3 regions of the Enterococcus sp. AZ109 genome follow, and region 1 is predicted to be linked to each of the others. Evidence: riboswitches for the same ligand, from Rfam matches in the RefSeq annotation. Region 1 holds a riboswitch; each other region holds the start of a gene.

Region 1 (7,456 bases):
AAACCATCGGCGACGGCAAACGTGGCCCTCTTTCCGCCGAGTTGGAAGAGTATTTTGTAGCTGAAATTGAGAAAAATTGCGGGATTACCTTATAAATCAAGCTTCGTATTAGTCCTCGTTAACAAAAAGAAAGAGGCTGTGACATAAAACGTCATAACCTCTTTTTAATGCAAAAACGCTGAAATAGCTTGCTGATTTTGTTCCAATTCTAGCTCTAGCACACTACCAGAAGGCGTATCATCATTGTAGTTCCAGCTACCTTCTACCGGTATCGAGAGCGTTTTAAGCGATTGCTGCTCCCCTTTAATAAAATCTAATCCACAAGCAAGTAGGACTTTGTTTGGTAGATTCGTTTCAATACTCCCCATTAGTTTACCAATTGTTTTTGGCAATTTTAGGAGAGTTGTGACTTCTTTAGCTTGTTGGCTCAAGGCTTCCACTACTTGTTGTTGCCGCTTGATCCGACCGAAGTCTCCTTCCCCATCCCCACGGTAGCGAGCGTACTGCAATAACGTATTGCCATCCATCTGCTGTTTCCCTTTATTAATTTCCACTCCGTCTAATTCAAAGGACTCCTGGGCATCTAGAGTGACTCCTTTGGGGAAGAGTTCATTGATACAATCGACAAACTTGTCAAAAGTCATACTGATATAATACGGCGGTTCCACCGAAAAATTTTGCTTTAAGGTTTCTTCCAGCAAGGGGATTCCGCCATAAAAGTAGGCGGCGTTAATCTTGTCCTTATCATATCCGGGAATTTCCACGTAAGAATCTCGCATGATGGAGACTAGCTTAGGCTGCTTAGTCTCACGATTGTATTGAGCGATCATCAGACTGTCTGAACGACCACTCTTGTCATCTGGTCGTGCATCGGAGCCAACTAATACAACATTAATAACTGAGGGGATGCCCTCAGGTACCGGCAGAGCTGAAGAGTCTTTCGTTGGCTTCGTCTGCTTTTCAGTCGAAAAACCGTGGATAAACTCAAAGGAAGTAAACCCTACTACTGCCACTAAAAGCGTGAGTATAATAATGATCGCTGTCTGTCGTTTATTCATTTGTTGTTCCTTTCTATTGAAGAGAAACGCTCGCTTGAAAATTCGCAGACGATCCTTTATGCTAATTCAAGCTGAGAATTTCTCAGTCTATCCCTTTTGTTTGCGGGTCGAATGAGCGGCAACTCTTCGGCCCGCTTTTTTCCATTCCTAAAACGATTCCTAGCCCCAAACATACGGTAATTAAAGATGTCCCTCCTTGACTCAAAAAGGGTAACGGAATCCCTGTCAACGGCAACATTCCAATAGCTGCCCCGATATTTTCCACCGTTTGAAACACCAGCGAAAAAACCAGCCCTACCGAAAAATAAAGCGCAGCTCGTTTATTGGTTTGCATTCCTGCCACCAACAGTTGATAAAATAGGTACACGTACAAAAATAGGACGCCGCTGCTGCCGATAAAGCCAAATTTTTCACCAATAACGGTAAAAATCATATCAGACTCTCTGACTGGGACATAGACCCAGGCGGCATCGCCAGCTTTTCCAGTAAATCCACCGGTAGCGATCGCCAGCATACTGCGAACCTGTTGAAACGAGATAGAGTCCTGATATTTTTGAGGGTCTACCCATGCTTCAATCCGATTTAGCTGGTATTCCTTGAAATGCAAAACTTTTAGAATCGCTCTTCCCCATTCAGTGAAAACGAAAAGCAGCAAGCAGCTGCCTAGCACAGCCAATAAACCTGCTAAGCAAAATAAAATCCGCTTATTAACTCCCGCAATAATAAACAGTGCTCCTAAAATGCAGACGAATACCAGACTCGTGCCAAAATCCCGCTGCAAAAACATTAAAAGAAAGGTCGGTAAAGCAAGCAACAAGCTTTTTTGCATATAGCGCCAGTCAGACTGCCACGTTCGATTTTGGGTTCTCTGCTCATAATGTAAGGTGCAATGGACCAGCATTAAGATAAAGGTAATTTTCATCATTTCAGAGGGCTGCAGCGTTAGCGGTCCGATTCTCAGCCAGCGTTTGGTTCCTGTTAATTCAAACATGGCTGGGTCATAATACCACTGCAGCAGCACCATGACTCCTAGCGAAAGTCCATACCATAGCGGTGCATATTTCACGAGAAACGAAAAAGGTAAGCGACGAGCTGTTAGCAAAGTGGCTAATGCTAACCCACTAAAGATCAGCTGCTTAACTACAATCGGTTGTACCAATTTCCCTTCTAGCACAGCTGTCTGATATTGCACCCAAATGCTCAGCAGCAGGAATAAAAAAATCGGCAGCAGCAACGCATCATTCCATTCTTTTCTTCTTAGCATAGGGCACCTCCTTTGCTGAAATATTCAAGGCAATCCCGATACAGAAAGAAAGAATCAAATAACTGGTTCCACCATAACTAATGAAGGGCAAAGGAATCCCAGTCATCGGAATAAGCCCCAATATGCTGGCAATATTAATGCTCGTTTGTGCCAATAGCAATGTGCCGATTCCTAATAAAACCAACGCCGCTTGATGATTTTCACAACGGGTACTTATTTGGAATAAGCGTAAGCATATCAGAAATAACAAAAACAAAATTCCGATAGCTACAATGAGTCCCAATTCCTCAACGATGATGGAAAAGATAAAATCCGTTTCAGCTTCCGGTAAATAGCCATTTTTCGTGATACTGTTGCCGATACCCCGCCCGAAGAACCCTCCGTTATACAGAGCATAGTAAGAATTACTCATTTGATAACCCACACCATTGATATCTGCAAACGGGTTACCTGCGACCGCAATCCGCTCATACACATGTTGAAAAAGGTGAGGCAATAATTGGAACTTACCCAAGAGCAGGACAATTCCAGAAACAGCACTCATTAGAATAACCGCACCCACCCCTAAGATCAGACCAATATCAACGGCTATCGCTGATGACCAAAATAAAACCCCCGCAATAACCAAAATCAAGACAGCTCCTGCTACCTTAGGCTGAACCAGAATTAAGAGCATCAGAAACAGCGTAACGAAGATTGGTGCCCGTAATTCTTGCTTTGTCTGCAACGGATTGCGGAAATAGTAGCTTAAATAAAAAATCAACGCGATATTGGCAAGCTCAGATGGCTGAAACTGGATGCCAAAAATAGAAACCCAGCGTTGCGCACCATTAACAGTTACGCCAAATAAATGAACTTTTACCAATAGAAGCAACAGTGCCGAACAACCTAACAATAGCTGAGCCATTCGCAGCGTTAAAAAATGCGACAGCTTGATGGAGAATGTTAGAGCAATAACCAACCAGCTTAATCCCATAAAAATTAGTTGCCGATAGAACAAGCTCTGTGGATTTTCACCAGCAATCATTAGACGATAAGAACTGGCACTGTAAACCTCTAAAAGACCGATTGTGCTCAGGACAGCATACGGTCCTAAAATCCACCAATCGATCTTTTTTATCTGCTGCATCGTTTCACCTCCTTTAACAACTATTAGGTGAACACGAGCGGTTATTTATACTTTTTAGAATCCATACAAAAAAGGTCAGAAACCTTTTCGAACAAGAATTCTGACCAAGCGTCATCTCATCGTCCGAGTTTTAGCACTATACAACGTAAAGACCTGGGTCTTAGCTATTTTTGAAAAGCCTTAATCCGACAATTCCTGTTTTACCCGTTGGCATCTTTCGATGTTTCTGAGCAATAGCTTGTGTTTGTATAGGAGCCTCACCTAACAAGGTTGTTGCTATTTTATTTTCACGACCTCATCTTACTCTTAGGCAGGACTAAGTTGCAACCAAAAACCGAAATTCCCCCTTGAATTTACTCTTTCTTAATAACAATGAAGAAAAGATAAAAGAACGATTATATATTTTATAAAATAAGGAAATCTATTTTCACATCAGAAAAACCAGAGTGATGCTCATTGGATACTTTCGATTAGCACTAAGTTAGCATTAGAAAAAAATCTATTATGCCAGGGCAAATGAGATAAAAGCCCTCATCACAAAAATCATAACAATAACTATTCATTTCATTCATAATCCCCAAAACTCAATAATAGGTATTCGATAACAAATTATAAAAGACCACGGAATTTCAAAATAAATAACAATTAAAACGAAGGCGACCTATTTACTATCCTACTTATTGTGCTAAACTAAGGAAAACTAGATTAAGGAGATATTGAATTGGAAGAATTAGTTTTGGTATTACCGGAAACCTGTTTAGAAAAAGCAGTCCTCACTTTTAAGCAAGAATTTTTTGATCAGGATGAGCCAGTAATCCTGGTAGTGGTTTGTTGGATCAGATGAATTATCAAGACTGGTTAGTGTACACTCGAAATAGTCGTAGTGAAGAAACTCGTCAGTCAAATTGGGTGCCGTCTACGGTCTTCTTTGCTCTGCGCAAAAGTGACCACAAGATTATTGGCATTATTGATATTCGTCATCACATTGACCATCCACTTTTACGCAACTACGCTGGACACATCGGTTATGCGGTTCGGCCAACAGAACGGCGGAAAGGTTATGCGACAGAGATATTAAATCTGGGGTTAGGATATGCTGAAATATTGGGGCTATCTGAGGTAATGCTGGGATGTCACGCTGATAATCTTGGTTCTATCCGAACGATTGAGCAAAATAGTGGGGTGTTGATCGAAGAAAAAATGAATGATGCTGGACAAACAGTTTGCCTTTACTGGATTCAGCTAGGAAAAACACAAAACAATCAGTCTGTCGAAGAACAATAAGCACATCTTTTTGCTATCGTATCGATTTTTCACTCGTTCCTACAATTGAAAACAGCACTACAAAAGAGACCCTATCAGCATTTTCTCTGATAGGGTCTGGAATCTTATTTTGAATTGGTTGCTGAAACAATCAGCATCATTGGTCGTCTAAATTCATCTTTCATCCCCGGGATATCCAGCATATTCTCCGGCGGTGTCGGCTCAACGATTCGATCAATGGTGAAACCATTCGTCAACAAACCGTCTAAATAGGTGGTCAAGGTTTTATGGTATTTCGTGACCTCACTGCCTAAGAAATGAGCGGAACGCTTGCCTTCATAAAAGTAATTATCCACCGGAAAATGAGCGATTTCACCAGTTTCATCATAGTACCAATCCTGAGTGCCATAAGCGGTAAACACCGGATGTTCCACTGAAAAAATAAATTGTCCACCTGTTTTTAAATAGGCATGAACATTTTTTGCCACTACCTCAAATGAGGGGATGTAATGAAACGCTAAAGAACTGATCACTACGTCAAATTGGTCAGCTGTAAAAGAAGCTTCTTCTATGCCTTCTTGCAAGTAGGTAACATTGTCATAAGGGGTCTGCTGTCTGGCTACTTCCAACATTTTCTCAGAGATATCCACTCCTGTAACAGCTTTAGCCCCATGCTCCGCAGCATAGATACAATGCCAGCCATATCCGCAGCCTAAATCAAGGACAGTCTTGTCTTTAAAATCTGGTAACAGCTCTTTTAACGTCTGCCATTCACCCGCACCATCCAAGCCTTTTTTACTACGTTCCATTTGGCTGTAGCTTTCAAAAAATTCTTCGTTGTCATAAATATTGTTTGTCATTTTCATTTCCTCCATGTAATTGAAATTATTGGTTGGCTATTACATGGAGTTCCTCTCTTTTGTGGGCAATCATCGTTCCTCGCTCCTTTCAATCATGCCGTGCGCATGTTTTTTTCTTACCCACAGTTTAACACATTTTGTACCAGATAAGACTAAGCAAGGTGCTGAACAATTTCTTGTGCGATTTCTTGCGGACAGCGATTGGAGGTGTCCACGGTAATTTTTGCTAATTGTTCGTAGAATCTTTCTCTCGAGTGGAACAATTGCTTGATCTCACTGTCGTTTTTATTGGCTGCATTAGGACGAATATTTTCTTCATCATTGCGAATACGGTCAATTAAGATCTCAGGGTCAGCTTTTAAGTAAATCACTTTTTTGTCCGCTAATACTTGTTGATTTTCTTCCTGCATGATTACCCCACCACCAGTTGCGATGACCGACTTTTGAGTGATGGCTTCTTTTAACAATTTTGTTTCATGCTCACGGAAAGAGGCTTCGCCGTGTTTTTCGAAGTATTGACTGATGGAGCCGATACGTTCAACTAATACATCGTCCATGTCCACTCGTTGACAATTTAATAAATTCGCTACCTCATGACTGATTGTTGTTTTTCCTGCGCCCATAAAGCCGATTAAAATAATAGATTCCATTGTGTTTTGCTCCTTTTTTTATGATCATTTTTTATGCTAGTAAGTATTCTTTTAATTCAGGCAGAGGAACGGTATGGATTTGACTCTTCCCGATATCCTCTACAAGTACAATATGAATCTTGTCTCCGCGAACCTTTTTATCATGTAAAATTGCTTGGTAAATTTTATCCGGATTCCAAGGTGTATAGGCAGAAGGCAACTGAAACTTCTCCACCATTTGTATGATTTCTTCAGTTAGCTGACTTCTGCATAAGCCTTTTTTTCAGCACCTCGGGTCATTTGGACCATCCCCAGCGAAACAGCCTCCCCATGGCTGATCATTTCGTAATTTTCACTCGCTTCTAACCCATGGCCGATTGTATGGCCGAAGTTCAGTAGCAGGCGATCTGCCTGATCGAATTCGTCTCTTTCCACTAAAGTCTTTTTGACCTTTAGGGCTTTTTGGATGATGCTTTCGCTCTGGGCCATGATATCGTCTAGCTTAGTTAAATGACGTAATTGCTTCCATAAATTTTTATCTTGAATGAGGGCACATTTGATCACTTCCGCCATCCCTTCAGACAGTCTTCTTTCCGGTAATGTTTTTAACGTATTTGGATCAATCAGTACGCCATCTGGTTGAGCGAAGGTACCGATTAAGTTTTTGGCTTTTTCGCAATTCACACCGGTTTTTCCTCCGATACTGGAATCAACTTGTGCCAACAATGAGGTAGGCACTTGGATGAAGGACAACCCACGCATGTAAGTTGAAGCGACAAATCCGGTTAAATCACCGATTACGCCTCCCCCTAAGCCGATTAATGAATCACTCCGACTGAAATCGTGAGCTGTTAGGAAATCGTAAATCTCATTGGCAGTTGCCAGTGATTTACTTTTCTCGCCAGCGTCAACTACGTAAGGATGAACCTCGTAGCCTTGAATACCTAAGTATTGCATCACGGTTTCCCCGTAAAGAGGAAACACGTTAGAGTCACTGATTAGGGCAATTTTTCGTTGGGTCCAAAGTTCGCCTGTCCAGCTGCCGATTTTTTTTAAGGCATCTTTTTGGACAAGAATTTCATAGCTTTTGCTAGGTAAGTTGATATTTAGCATACGATTTCCTCCTTCGATAATTCATTAATTTGTTGCATTGCTTCAGTTAATACTTGTACTTCCTTCATCATTTGCAGGTAATTCTTTTCGTTCAAGGATTGATCCCCATCTGACCATGCATTAATTGGATCAGGATGGAT
Region 2 (7,456 bases), 950 kb from region 1:
GTAACATTTTTATTAAGGAAACACAACCAATATGCTGTGGTATTTTGAAGAAAATGAAGCGATTTTCCTGAAGATATTGTGATAAAAAAAACAATCTCTTCTAATTTTAGTCCTTTATCCAATGAAAGATTGAAAACGTTCTATCCAATAGCACCGTTGAAGGATTAACCGATCAACGTTTTCTTTTCCGAAGGGATAAGATAAATATTATGTGAAATTAGAAACAATGCAATCTGAGAATTCTTCTTCTAAACACAAAAAAAGAAACAGAGTAACGAAATTCGTCACTCTGTTACAATTATATCCATTCTTTTGCAATTTTGATGTAGAGATACTTAGCCAATTGCACAGCAACCATATAAGCTGCGACAATTCCCACAAACCAAATCCAATAGCTGGCAGGTAATTGGACAAATTCGAACTGTTCTCTAAATGGTGTCAGAACAATCAACATCCCGATAACCACTGCAGCCATAATACTGCCGAAAACCGGCAAGGATGGTCGACTTTGGATGAAAGGGATTTTCCGGGTTCTTACCATTAAGACGACCAAAGCTTGAGTTGCAAGTCCTACCATGAACCATCCTGTTTGGAATAAGCTTTGATTGGCTATTGTATTTGCACCAAAAACAAACCACATCACCAAGAAGGTAATTACATCGAAAATCGAGCTGACCGGTCCAATACAAACAGTGAACTTCATCAACCCTTTGGTTTCCCATTTAGTTGGCGTCAGCAGTTCTTCCTCATCCACGTGATCCCATGGAATCGTTAATTGAGCGATATCATAAATCAAATTTTGTAATAGCAATTGCAAGGACAGCATAGGTAAGAATGGCAAGAAAGCACTAGCAATTAAGATTGAGAAGACATTTCCAAAATTAGAACTAATCGTAATCTTGATATATTTCATCATATTACTAAATACTCTTCGGCCTTCGATTACACCACTTTCTAGTACATTCAAGCTCTTCTCCAGCAAAATAATTGAGCTAGCATCTTTCGTAATATCGGCAGCGGTGTCCACGGAGATTCCTACATCGGCTTTTCGTAGTGCGGGTGCGTCATTGATTCCATCACCCATGAAGCCGACTGTGTGTCCAGTTGTTTGTAAAGCTTCAATAATCCGAGCCTTTTGCATCGGGTTCAATTTAGCGAACAGATGAGTCTGATTAGCTGCTTGCTGCAATTCTTCATCACTCATTTGATCGACTTGATTGCCTAATACGAAGCGTTGTGCGTCAATACCTACGTCTTGGCAAACCTTTTGCGCTACAATCGCATTGTCACCTGTTAATACTTTAACGGCAACTCCATGTTCGTGTAAGGAAGCAATTGCGGTAATTGCCGATTCTTTAGCTGGGTCTAAGAATCCCATGAAACCGATTAAGGTCATATCTTTTTCATCTTCCGTGCTGTAAACCGCTTCATCGTGGGCATCCCGTTTAACAGCTACAGTGATCACTCGCATCCCCTGACGGTTCATCCGTTCATTCACTTCTTTTAATTGTTGGTGCAATTCTTCAGTAAATTCCAGTACTTTACCATCAATTTCCACATATTTGCAAATCGATGCCATCTCTTCTACAGCACCTTTAGTGATCATCCATTGATGTTCATCAGCCTTCACAACAACCGTTAAGCGGCGACGGGAAAAATCAAAGGGAATTTCATCAATCTTTTGAATCTCATTAAAAGGCAATTGGCGCTTTTCTTCTTCATAGTAATTAATTACAGCAATATCCATCAGATTTTTCCAGCCGGTTTGATAATTCGAATTCAAAAATGCCAGATCCAGTACTTGGGTATTTTCTTTACCTAACGGATCTAAGTGCTGCACCAGTACTACGCGGTCTTCAGTGATCGTGCCCGTTTTATCGGTACAAAGCACGTCCATACTGCCTAAATTTTGGATCGACGGCAGTTCTTTGACGATCACTTTATGTTTTGAGAGGGTCAAAGCTCCTTTAGCCAAGTTTGAGCTGACGATCATTGGCAACATTTCAGGGGTCAAACCAACCGCTACAGCAATGGCGAAGAAGAAGGCGTTCCCCCAATCACCTTTTGTAATACCATTAATTAAGAATACTAAAGGAAAAAGCACCATAATCAAGCGCAGCAACACTTTACTCACTCGGGCTAAGCCGATATCAAAGGAAGTTTTTCCCCGTTTGGTGGTCGCATTTTTCGCAATGTCACCGAAAAAGGTTTGCTGACCCGTTTTTAAAATGATTGCACGTCCTTGACCACTGAGTACATCCGTCCCCATAAAAACTAAATTAGACATATCTAAAGCATTGTTCTCATCGTCATCGACCACAGTAGCTGATTTTTCTACTGGCATCGATTCGCCTGTTAATGAAGATTGATTAACAAACAAATCTTTTGTCCAAATTAACACTGCATCTGCTGGAATCATGTCCCCAGTTGCCAAAGTTAAAATATCCCCTGGAACTACTTCGTCCATCGGAATTTCTTTCGTCTGACCCTCTCGAGTAATCGCTGCCGTATTTTCAATCATTTCTCGCAACGCAATACTGGCTTTTTGGGAACGATATTCTTGAATAAAGGTAATCAGCACACTAGCTAAAATCATAATTCCCATAACAATAGCCGCTTCATAATCAGAAGTCAGAATTGATACCACCATTAATAACGCTAATACATATACAAATAAATCATTAAATGCTTGAAAAAATAAAATGATTGCAGGCGTTGGCTTTTGTGCAGATACTTCATTGGGACCATATTCTTCCAAACGTGCCTTGGCATCCTCTTCTGATAAGCCTTTTAACGACGTACGCAGATTTAAGAATAGATCACGATCAGATAATTGAGCGAGTTTTTTCAACTCTTGATCTTTGCTTACTTTGCGAGCGATGAGGTTCTTTTTGTTCATCATCGTATTTCCTCCTCTTTGCAGAGAAAACATTCATCTCCTCCACGGTTCTATTATTTTTCGGTCGACTACTGTCTGGATGATCCATTGATCCTCACCTTTCTTCTATACTTTAGCACACGAAAAAACGCGCACTCGAAAATGAGCACGCGCAAAAGCAATCATGGTCATCGTCGAGCTTTAGCACTATAGGGCGTAGACAGACTGATCTGTCAGCTGCGTTATGAATCACCTTCACGATGATCCCTGTTCCACCAACTAAGACTCTCTCGATTCTTTCGCGGCAGCAGCTTGTGTCCATATAGGAGCCTCACCTAACAATTAATTTAATTTCCAATTCCACTATAGTAAAGATACACGTATGTGTCAACTAATAGGCAATTAGAATCACGTGAGAAAGGAGTTCTTCTCAATCACGCTCTTCCAATCAGCTGAATTTCAGCTTTGGCCAACGTACAGCTATTTGCCGCTTTTAAAAATTCATTTAAAAAGTACCCCGACTGCAAATCAAGTTCACTAGGTAAAGCGTACACGGTTAGGGTATAAATATGATCTTGGTCTGGAGGTGTTGGCCCAACAAATAATTCATCGATCGCAGAAAAATCACCTGCCAAAAAAGAACTGGAAAAACTGTTTTTACCTTGAATCGTTGGTGCTTGATTGGTTAAGCTGAAATTTTCTGGAATGTCAGTTAAAGCTACTGGAATATTTGCCATCAGCCAGTGAATCCAAGGAAATGAACAGACTTGTACCGCATCATAATCAATTAAGGTCAAGGCAAAAAATTTTGTTTCATCTGGAGCCTCCTTGATGGAAAAGGGAAACGATCTAACAGGATTACCTGCCCTGATGTCTTCATTTTCAGCGGCTTTTCCAAATCTTGCTGGAATCATTCCATCTTCAAATATTGTTTCAATTCTCATTTCATTTACTTCCCTTCTTTTATTTTCGGCAGTAAGCCTATCACAGCTTCAATATCTTTTGGTGTAATGTCCCCTAACCGAATAATCGTCGGTGTTTCAACAGTCAGATCAATGATCGTACTAGAAGTCGTTGTTCCTTGGGACTCACCTACTATAATATAATCCACTGATCTTCCCACCTGTTCTAGCACGATCTTCATATCTACCAGAATACCTTCCGCTTGACCTGAAAGATTGGCTGAGATCATTGTAACCGGATGCTGATGTACCTCCATAAAACTACGCCATACCGGATTACTTAAACAACTCATAGCGACTGTCTCACTGCCACAGAGCATCTTTGGCGGTACGTTAGCTTTTGCCTTCAAGATAATATTCAATGGTCCTGGCCAAAAAGCATTCACTAGTTTTTCAACGATCTCTTGATTTTCGATCGAAGCATATTTCTGCCAGTCCAATGGCTGAAGGAAAAACAATGTCAATGCTGCGTTAGCCGGACGTTTTTTGATGGCGAAAGCCCGTTCAATTGCTGCTTCATTCCATGGATCAAGGGTTAATGCCAGATTTGTATCACTGGGTGTTACAATGACTCCGCCTTCGTTAATACAGTGACTAGCTAATTGGAAATTTGTTTTTGATGGCGTTAATAATTTTTCTTTCATGACATTCTTCCTCTCGTTTCCTTCTAATACTCAGTGTATACTAGTGAAAACATCAGATCTAATAATTAATTAATTGAATTTCCATTATGATTCGTAATCAATTGAATGAGGTGAAAGAATGGCATTAAAATGGCTTCAAACATTCGTGATCGCAGCCAAATACTCCAACTACAGTAAAACTGCTGAAAAACTTTACTTGGCTCAACCTACTGTCAGTCAACACATCCGTAATCTGGAAAAATCACTGGATAGCAAGTTGTTTGAAAAAAGTGGACGAAATGTGGAACTTACCAAAGTCGGTCGCTTGTTTCTACCAACTGCACAAGCGATGTTGAAAGAATTTGAACACGGGTTAGAAGAAATTAATCGCTTTGAAAGTGGGTTTCAACAGAAATTTTCCTGCGCAACGGCTCCTTTCATCGCAAGTACCCTTATGCCCAAGTTCTATAAGCATTTACTTTCACAGCATCCAGAGATCGATTTGCAACTTGAGGTAGTAAAATCAATGGATATCGAAACAGATATTTTAATGAACAAAGTAGACTTCGGCTTATCCCGAATAGAACCGCAGAATAAAAATGTAGCCTATCAAAAAGTTTGGGAAGATAACATTGTATTGGTGATTCCTAATCATGAGGACTTTTCAAACTTAAATTTCCAGCAGTTAGCAGCAACCCATCGTATGTTAGTGAATGATCATCCTTATTATATAGAAGAAATTATTCCCTACCTTCGAGAATTATATCCGAATCTTACAACTATGAATTTAACTCAGATTGATGTGATTAAGAGCTTTCTTTTGAACGCCATCGGCTATGCTTTTCTTCCATATAGCTCGGTGCTTGAAGAAATAACAAATGACAAGCTGTTGCTTCTAGAAATTGATCAATTACCCGTTTCCTCAGTCTCCACTATTTATTTTTGCTACAAAAAAAGTAACCCTGCGATTCAAGCGTTCCAACAAATTTTAGTAGATTTTTTATCCGTAACAAAAAGCATCCACTTTACTGACAGTACACGCAATGTTTAGAAATGACGATCGTTTAATCGTCAAAGTCTTCTATAAAAAAGGTTTTCATACAGTCTTTTAAAAGATTCAAAAAAATAAAAACGCCTTTCGCTCATTTTGTATGAGGAAGGCGTTAAACTTTAGTCTTTTAAAAATTTCTGTTCTTTCACAAATGTATCTACACCAGTATTTGGTTTATTGCTGAAATAATCCGCAAATTTTTTGCTCCACAGCTTAGTCTCTCTGGCCTCAGCAAAAATTTCCATCGTTTTATCATAATTTTCGATTTCTTGATAATCGTAGTCTTGATAGCCATCATAGTGGATTACTGCTTTTTCAGGCAAACGTGGTTTGATGCGCATTTCTACAGTTGGTTTACCAATACTCAGACCGGCAACCGGCAGAACGTAGTCTGGTAAATGCAAAAGTTCACTGATTTCTTTGATGTCTTTACGAATGCTTCCTACTACGACACTCCCTAAACCTAGAGCTTCAGTAGCGATAACGGCATTTTCAAGTGCTAAAGCTGTATCCGTCACGGCAGTAATCAATGGATCGATGCCTTCAGCGATTGGATAATCTACTTGATAATGCTCAGCAACTTTTTGTGTGCGTTTCAAGTCAGCTAAGAACAATAAAAATACTGAACTCTTTAGCATATGGGGATTGCCAGGATTCATTTCTACAAGTTTTTTGCGGATGTCTCGATCCTTGATCACGACAATGCTGTACATTTGACCGTTCATCCAGCTCGGTGCTTGACGGCTGGCAGTTAAAATTTGGTTTAATTCGTCCTCTGTTAATTGGTAGTTTTCATCAAAGTCACGGTATGTGCGATGATTATTCATCACTTCAATTGCTTCTTTCACTCTTACGTCCTCCTATTAATCCCGATATTTTTTTCAGTTTGACGAAAAAGATTCGGCACTCCTCTTCCGTCATCCGCGTGTAATTTACCCGCATAGCCATTGTATCATTACTGAAGAGAAATGAGGGGGCTACTAAGAGTTTTTCTTGTAAAAAATGTGACCAATCTTTACGCGTTAATTTTTGATGGCGCCAGTGCAACCAAACATATAGACCACCAGCAATCGGTTCGAAATGCCAATCGTCGGCAACAGTCTCGGCATACCGGTAAAAGCAGTCACGCTTTTGCTTCAACGTGTCAATTAGCTGCTGACGATTGGTAGAAAAATTCTGATCAGTTAATGCTGTATAAGCCACAACTTGGGGAAATACACTTATAGAGAAATCCATCATTTGCTTAGCTTCAGCTAAGCGCTGAATCAGATTTTGATCGGCAATAATCCAGCCAATTTTAATAGAAGATCCGAAAACTTTCGACAATGACCCCAAATGAATCACTTGATGGCGAGCCAATGTTTTTAACGAAGGCGGCAGCTTTTCGAAATTTAATTCGCTAAACACGTCATCCTCTACTATAGGCAACTGGTACTTTTGACTTAAGGCGATTAATTCTTTTCGTCGTTTTAAAGTCATGGTACTCCCAGTCGGATTTTGGAAGGTTGGATTAATGATAATCAACTTAATCTTCTTAACTAAAATTAGTTGTTCTAAAGCATCAATTTGCATTCCCTCCTTATCCATGGGCACACCATATAATCGTACGCCAGCAGTGTCAAAGATCGGCAGAGAATATAGAAATGACGGATCTTCGATAGCCACACTATCCCCAGCTTCCAACATCACCTGTAGCAATAAGAAAAGAGCTTGCTGGGCACCTGAAGTAATCAGCACTTCGTTTGTGCCTACCGCTAGCTCTTGTTCACGAGCAAGACGTTCACAGATCACCCTTTGCAACGGCGGATAGCCTAGCGCTTTTTGTTTCTTTTCTTCCACCAACAATTCTTCCCAGGTGTAAGCCGGCAGACGAAAATCCGGAATCAAATCCAGCGGCAGCTCCCCCGTGTATAAATCCAAAGCTTCAGGATCATTTATCCTG
Region 3 (7,456 bases), 330 kb from region 1:
ATCATTACGATTTCCAGCGGACTTAGTGGAACATTCAACGCATTAAGAGTGCTATCTGAAGATTACGATGGTTTAACCTTCCACGGTATAGATACCAAAAATATCGGAATTGCGGCTGGCTTTTCCGTTATCTTGGCGGCAGATTTAGTGCAGCAAGGAAAATCTTTTGAAGAAGTCATTGCTGGTGTAGAAGCATGCCTACCAAAAACTAAAGTCTTCTTTAATGTAGATACTTTAGAGTATTTGCAGCGGGGCGGTCGGATTGGTTTAGTTGCTTCCCTTCTAGGTAGTGCCTTGAAATTGAAACCCATCATTTCTTGTAATGATGATGGGATTTATTACACTGTGGCGAAAATTCGTGGCTTAAACAAGAGCTTTGATAAAACAATTCAGATTATCGAAGGTTTAGTAAAGGGGCATAATCACTTTAACCTTGCAGTGGCTCATGCGGATGCCATGGAGAATGCCATTAAAATGAAGCAACGGTTGAAAGATACCTTTCCAAAAGTTGAGAATATTTACTTTGGACCTATTTCACCCGCCTTATCGGTGCATACCGGACCGAATACTCTTGGCGTAGCAGTTCAAATTTTAGATTAATACAAAAAATGAGTGGTACGATGCTTTTACAAGCTACGTTGCCACTCGTTTTTTGTTCTATTCATATAAGCTGTAGCTTCTCAATCAAAAGATTTAAATTCAAAAAAATTATTGAAAAAATCTATTTCTCTACTTTACAATTAGATTTCATATGTTACAATTATATTACAGAAAGATTACAAGGAGTGATTAAGATGAAAAAGGGTGTTTTGAAGGGTATTTTGTTGAGTTTGTTGGTATTGAACTTTCCACTAGCTACGTTTGCCGAAACTTCCACGTCTGTATCTGATCCAACTGCAGCTACTCAAGAACAAACGGTTGACACTAATACGAAGGATTCCGTCACTCCGGATAAAACGATTGATAGTACTGTAACTGAAGACACTAATAAAGCTGGCGAAGATACAAATGATTTAACAGCAGATTCAACAACAAATTCGACTGGTTCTCAAGTTTCTGAGGAGCCAAAAGAGAAAACCGAAGACACTACCCCACCAGATGAAAAACCAAAAGAATATACTCCAGCAGTTATCCGTGACCTATTGGCTAACCCAGATTATGGAATAACTGCAACAGAACTAGCAGGCTATACGGATGAGCAATTGACTAGCGCATGGAAATTATTCGAACGTTATAACTATGATGTTATAGGAATGGATCTTAGTAGTTATGTAAGAGTATTACGAATGGTTTATAAAGATAAAGTGATTTCTTGGGAAGCTGCCGAACAAGCACTAGCTTTTAACCCTAATCAGTATACTACCTGTGCTGAGCTAATCGCAAACATTGATCAGTTGTACAACTATGTTCAAGTTCTTTATCCTAATGGTAATGGATTTGCTAACTTAAGCAAACATTCTAAAGAAACTTGGGTACATGTTTTGAATCATTTAGCACCTGTTCAACAAAGCTTAATTGATGATTATGGCAGTTTGTTCAACGGCGTTGTGAAATGGCTTGAAGCGTCTTCAGTCGGAAATCCACCAATCCAGCAACCTACTGAAGAACCTAAACCAGATCCAAAAGTTGTTCCAGATCCAAAACCAGAGCCAGCACCAGTCGTTACGAAGAAACCTGATGCGCCAGCAAGAACTAAGAAAGAGTATCCTAAAACAGGAGAAGAAAATACTATTTACTTAGCAGTAGCTGGCGGTATTATCATCATCTTGGCAGGTTCCATCATTGTATATAGAAAAAGACGGGCTCACTAAATGAATTAGAGGTTGTAACAGAAGTGTTCAGCTCCGAGAATTAAGCTACTACAGTTACACCGATTATGCGGTTTTCAGTGGCTGTGACGTTTTATGTCACAGCCACTAGTTTTTTTATATTCCAGGATTATTCCGTATTTCTACGATGGTTCCTTCTGGTGCGTGGAGTTTGGTTAGCTGTCCATTTTCAACTGTATAAACTTTTTCTTTTTTCAAATACAGTTCATCTGGAAAATTTTTTTCATTTAGGTAAGCGGGTAAATTTTCAACCCATAAGCAAAAATGAGCAAGCCCTTCTGCTGTTTTGGGATCATGAGTATACAGCGTCTCTTTCCCGGTTTGGAGTTCGATATAAAAATTGGATAGAACCAGCCAAGTATTAAAGCTGCGGCCGTGAAAATTAGAACTTTCTCGGACTAATTCAAAGCCTAAATTTTGATAAAAGGCAAGCGATTCTTGATAGGTATTGGTCTGAATACAAACATGGTGAACAAACATTTTCTCACTCCTTATAACTTATAAAACACGGATCACATGAAGCATGATCCGTGTTTCTACTATTATAATAGTTCGCGATACTTTTGAATATAAACTTTTTTGATCATTGTCACGAGCATGAGGTAGCAGACAATCGTAACCATTAACCATAGCCAGAAGTTAACTGGCAATGCGCTCAATCCAAAGCTTCTGCCTAATGCTGTAAATGGCAAGAAAGATCCCACTGCAATACCTAATCCGGTAATCACTGTCAATACGAATGACGCACGGCTTTGTAAGAATGGAACTTTGGGCGTCCGCAAAGCGTGCAGGACTAAGGTTTGTGTCCATAGTGATTCAACGAACCAGCCAGCATTAAACAAAGCGATGAAAGCAACTTGTTGTGTTGGTGTCAAGCTATGGTAACTTCCGCCGACTACCGCAGGACAAATGATAAAGTACATCAATAGATAAGTTGTAATATCAAAGATTGAACTGGTTGGTCCTAGCCAGACCATGAATTTGCCGATACTAGAAGCTTCCCAGCGTTTTGGTTTATCTAAGTAGTCTTTGTCCATCCGATCCCAAGGAATTGACATGCAGGAAACATCGTAAATCAAGTTTAGAATCAGCAGTTGCAGCGGCATCATTGGTAGAAATGGTAAGAAGATGCTGGCAACTAAGACAGAAAACATATTACCAAAGTTGGAACTGGCGGTTGCTTTGATATACTTCATAATATTCCCAAATGTTTCACGACCAGAAACAATTCCCCGTTCTAAAACCATTAAATCCTTTTCCAACAAAATGACATCAGCAGATTCTTTGGCGATATCAACAGCGGTGTCCACAGAAATACCGACGTCTGAAGCTTTCATTGCTGGTGCATCATTAATTCCATCTCCTAAGAAGCCAACAGTATGTCCGTTTTCTCTTAGTAAGCGAGTGATTCGAGCTTTTTGCTGTGGATTTAGTTTAACAAAAATGTTGAAGGCTTCAATTACTTTTAATAACTCTGAGTCAGGCATACGAGCAATTTCTTCCCCGCTGACTAATACTTCTGCCTCTAACCCGACTTGTTTGCAGACGGATTCAGTAACCAACGCATTGTCACCCGTTAAAACTTTGACGCCAACGCCATGTTTTTTCAACGCTTCTAAGGCTTGCTTAGTGGTTTCTTTTGGTGGATCAAGAAAAGCTAAGTAGCCAATTAGCACCATGTCTTGTTCATCTTGAACGGAAAATTCTCCCACGACACTTGGGTTAGTCTTTTGTGCGACGCCCAGAACGCGCAAGCCATCTGAATTTAACTCCTTTACTTTCTCCAGTATTTCTACACGGACTTCTTCAGTCAAGGGAATGACCTCTTTGTGAAAATCTACATAACTGGAGATTTCCAACATTTCTTCAATGGCTCCTTTTGTGATCATTTGCGTCTTGCCTTGAGCATCCTCCACCACTACACTCATGCGGCGGCGTTCGAAATCAAAAGGAATTTCGTCGACTTTACGGTATTGAATTTTGCCAGTGTTGAGTGTTTCTTTGGACGCATCAATAATTGCAATGTCCAATAAGTTTTTTAAGCCAGTTTGATAATAGCTATTTAGGTAAGCATGACGTAAGACACGATCATTCTCTTTCCCTTCACAATCAAGATGATATTCTAAGATAATTTTGTCTTGGGTTAAGGTGCCAGTTTTATCGGTACATAGCACGTCGATGGCACCGAAATTTTGGATTGAATTCAAATTCTTGATAATCGTTCCATTTTTTGCCATACCAGAAGCGCCTTTAACTAAGTTGGTAGTAACGATCATTGGCAGTATTTCTGGTGTTAGACCTACAGCGACTGATAAGCCAAACAGACACGCTTCCATCCAGTCCCCTTTTGTGAAGCCATTGATTACAATAACAGCGGGTGCCATCAAAGACATAAACTTAATTAGTAAGAAAGAGGTTTTTTGAATGCCTAGTTCAAAACTCGTTTTTACTGGTTCGCCCGCTAAGTCTTTGGCGACATGACCAAATAGTGTTTGGTTTCCTGTTGAGACCACTACTCCTTCAGCAGTTCCACTAATGACATTACTGCCCATAAAGACTAGATTTTCGTAGCTAGTTTCAGTGTCATAGCTGGCTGTTGTTTGTTCGGCTGTTTTTTCTACTGGGTAGCTTTCACCGGTTAATGCTGACTGCGATATAAATAAGTCCTTAGTTTGAATCAGTCGAATGTCCGCTGGAATCATATCACCTGCTGATAATTTTACGATATCGCCACAAACGATTTCTTCCATTGGAATTTCACTAAACCGATTGTTTCGCTTCACTGTTGCAGTCACTTTAACCATTGATTTCAATTTTTCAGCTGCCTGGTTGGATCGCACCGATTGAATCAAGGTCATTGTCCCACTAAGAATTACCATAATAGAAATAACTGCCACACCGAACAGGTCTTTATCTCCCGGTGCTGCCAAAATAAATTCAGTGATAAAAGAAACAATTCCTAATGCGATCAATACAAGGGTGAATGGTGTAATGTACGCCTTGATTACTTCTACAATCAAGGGTGTTTTCTTGCCATAAGTAATTTTGTTGTCACCGTATTGCTCCCTTAGCATTCCTACTTGAACTTCCGAAAGACCTCTTCTAGGTGTTTTGAAGTGCTCCCACATATTTTCTACGGTGCTTTTTGCCATTTGTTCGTAGTTTACGATTGTTGGATTTTTAATTTGTTTTTCCATTTTTTGTACCTTCTTTCCGATCATCGCATACCAGATGACTGTGCCTAGTCCAAAGAACACAGCGTTTTCTAGGATGATTTTCATATTATTGCCTCCTTAAGTCGAGACAGTGAAAAGAAGGTTCTCAAACGAGTTAGCTAAAAACAAATAGACAATAGTCTTTTGCTATTTGCCTATGCTTTTCTTTCCAAAGTCTCTGTTGATCCGAGCTACTGTCGTCCATTTGTTTTCATCTCCTTTGATTTTGTTACTGCTAGTTTCTTCTTAAATACTTTCAGTTCTACTGCATGGTCGAAATACGTTTCTGCAAGGCTGTCATAACCTAATTTTTCATAAAAATGCCATGCTTGCTTACGTCCTGTTAAAAAGACAAGGGTAAATCCTAAGTTTTGGGCCACTTTTTCAGCGTAATCAAGCAACTTCCGCCCGATGCCTAATCCTTGGCATTTTTCAGAGACAGCCACTTGTTTGATCTGAGCAATTTGGGTATTAACAGGATGTAGCAGTGCGGTAGCGACTACTTTTCCATCGATCCTTACAATCAGGTGCAGATCTTCTTTTTCTTGAAGTGGTGCATAAGTCAGTACTGGTTTGCCAGCGCTTTTCATCAAGAGCTCATTGCGTAGGGTAATTCCTTTCCAGTAATCTTGACTGTTCCAATTAGTTAGTGTGAACACTGTTTTACCATGATGTTTCCTCCTCTGTTTAGTGTTTTTTTGGAAAAACTTGCAAGCGACACAAAAAGACCTTTCGCCAAAAACTCAGCGAAAGGTCTGAAATAAGCACAAAAAAAAGCCCATTGCGATCTAGTCGTTGAGTTTTGGCACTATACAACGTAAAAAGCAGCGCTTTTAGCTACCTTAAGAAAAGCCTTGTAATCGACAATTCCTGTTCTACCCATTGGCGTCTCTCGACATTTTTGGGCAGTAGCCTGTGTTTGTATAGGAGCCTCACCTAACAAATCAAGTTATTCGTTTTTCCGAGGTAAGAATACCATCATTGGATTTAGCTTGTCAACACTAAAAAAATAAAAGAACAAACACATTTTGAATAACGTTTGTTCTTTTCAGGTTATCTGTTGTTCATTTTATTAATGAGCAACCGGCTGCTCAGTGGTCTATTTTTTCAGTATAGTTATACTTTTATTTTTTGCATAGAACCTGATACTTTAGTGATTTCCTAGTCAGAATACAACTATCTACCACAAGTGAAAATATTTTTAAAATAACAAGCCTATTCTAACTAATTTCGATTATCAGGACTTAGATGCGTCGCTGCAAATAGCGCACGAACGATCAAAGGAGTAATAATTGCAGCTCCGATCATTTCAGCAACTCCATTAGTAAAAATCAATGTTCCTAGTACTTTGATCAGCCCAGAAGGATTTACACCATAGGCATCGGCTACGCTGTTAGTGTATAATAAACCCATGAGTGACAATACTAAAACCGTATTTGTTAAAGAACCAAAAACGGCTGCGATAATCGTTGCCAACGTTAATTTATGATATTTTTTATAAAGCCAAGTAAATAAAGCCCCTGCTACTAGTCCAACCATTACTCTGGGTAGAACGGATACAATTGGGTTGGTAAAAACGAGCGTATCTAACGGATTAGTTGGCGAGGTAAATGCTCGGATAACTGTAAAGATGCCCCAGACCAGACCGATAAACATACCATCTTTTGTCCCTAACACAACAGCCGCAATAATAACTGTGATATGAATAATGGTTAAATCAGTGATTCCTAGTGGGATAAAGCCTAAAAAAGGAACCATTGCTTGTAACATAATCAAAGCAGTTAATATAGCACGAATCGTTAGCCGATACGTTTTATTTTTAGTATTCATTTTTTTCACTCCTAAGTTAGTTTCGATGACACTCGTGTCATTGGAATGATTATACATAAAAATGACACCTGTGTCATTAATTGATTACCGAGGTGACCCATGAAAAACAATTCAAATGAAGAGCGTAAACGTCAAAAACGTGAAGCTATCTTAAAAAGTGCCCGAAAAGTATTCGCGAAAAAAGGCTTAATTGATGTCACTATGAAGGATATTATTGATGAATGCGGAATTAGTCGTGGTGGAATTTACTTATATTTTGACTCAGTAGATGAGATTTTTATTGAGACAGTAAAGCGGCGCAACAGCCGAAAATTTGATTCCATTCGCTCATCCATTAAAGAGAATCAGCCTTTTGATGAACTGTTGGACAGTTACTTCAACAGCCACAAAGAACGTTTGTTAAATACAATTAATGATAGTATGCTGCGGGCTATGTACGAGTATTACTTCACCCATAAATCAGATGAGGATCGTGAGTTTCAGCAGGCACAAATGGGCGCTACCAAAGAAACGATCTCCGAAATTCTAGAGTTAGGTGTTCAGCAAGGCGTCTTACTAGCCCAACCATTAGGTCAGTTGGCA

Evidence for each region. A riboswitch is a leader RNA that binds a small molecule or an ion and turns the genes downstream of it on or off. The one in region 1 is predicted to bind magnesium.
Region 2: it holds a riboswitch for magnesium, as region 1 does, so the genes downstream of both, mgtA (magnesium-translocating P-type ATPase) here and IGI42_RS06635 (FtsW/RodA/SpoVE family cell cycle protein) in region 1, are expected to answer to the same signal.
Region 3: it holds a riboswitch for magnesium, as region 1 does, so the genes downstream of both, IGI42_RS05155 (GNAT family N-acetyltransferase) here and IGI42_RS06635 (FtsW/RodA/SpoVE family cell cycle protein) in region 1, are expected to answer to the same signal.

The regions. Positions count from the first base shown of each region.
Region 1 covers NZ_JBIOSF010000001.1:1,396,499-1,403,954, forward strand. Annotated here, with positions in the region: gene dat (D-amino-acid transaminase) at 1-95, shown strand, start outside; gene IGI42_RS06625 (LCP family protein) at 165-1,058, opposite strand; gene IGI42_RS06630 (FtsW/RodA/SpoVE family cell cycle protein) at 1,141-2,322, opposite strand; gene IGI42_RS06635 (FtsW/RodA/SpoVE family cell cycle protein) at 2,297-3,451, opposite strand; M-box (ykoK) riboswitch at 3,560-3,727, opposite strand; gene IGI42_RS06640 (hypothetical protein) at 4,173-4,295, shown strand; gene IGI42_RS06645 (GNAT family N-acetyltransferase) at 4,292-4,735, shown strand; gene IGI42_RS06650 (class I SAM-dependent methyltransferase) at 4,840-5,574, opposite strand; gene IGI42_RS06655 (shikimate kinase) at 5,727-6,224, opposite strand; partial or broken gene aroB (3-dehydroquinate synthase) at 6,256-7,316, opposite strand; gene aroF (3-deoxy-7-phosphoheptulonate synthase) at 7,310-7,456, opposite strand, start outside.
Region 2 covers NZ_JBIOSF010000001.1:450,589-458,044, forward strand. Annotated here, with positions in the region: gene mgtA (magnesium-translocating P-type ATPase) at 299-2,899, opposite strand; M-box (ykoK) riboswitch at 3,059-3,228, opposite strand; gene IGI42_RS02180 (YbhB/YbcL family Raf kinase inhibitor-like protein) at 3,313-3,822, opposite strand; gene IGI42_RS02185 (L-threonylcarbamoyladenylate synthase) at 3,828-4,484, opposite strand; gene IGI42_RS02190 (LysR family transcriptional regulator) at 4,603-5,514, shown strand; gene IGI42_RS02195 (nitroreductase family protein) at 5,634-6,362, opposite strand; gene IGI42_RS02200 (PLP-dependent aminotransferase family protein) at 6,346-7,456, opposite strand, start outside.
Region 3 covers NZ_JBIOSF010000001.1:1,069,539-1,076,994, forward strand. Annotated here, with positions in the region: gene IGI42_RS05135 (DegV family protein) at 1-600, shown strand, start outside; gene IGI42_RS05140 (LPXTG cell wall anchor domain-containing protein) at 795-1,811, shown strand; gene IGI42_RS05145 (VOC family protein) at 1,926-2,309, opposite strand; gene mgtA (magnesium-translocating P-type ATPase) at 2,372-5,026, opposite strand; gene IGI42_RS05155 (GNAT family N-acetyltransferase) at 5,236-5,634, opposite strand; M-box (ykoK) riboswitch at 5,825-5,995, opposite strand; gene IGI42_RS05160 (ECF transporter S component) at 6,269-6,874, opposite strand; gene IGI42_RS05165 (TetR/AcrR family transcriptional regulator) at 6,974-7,456, shown strand, end outside.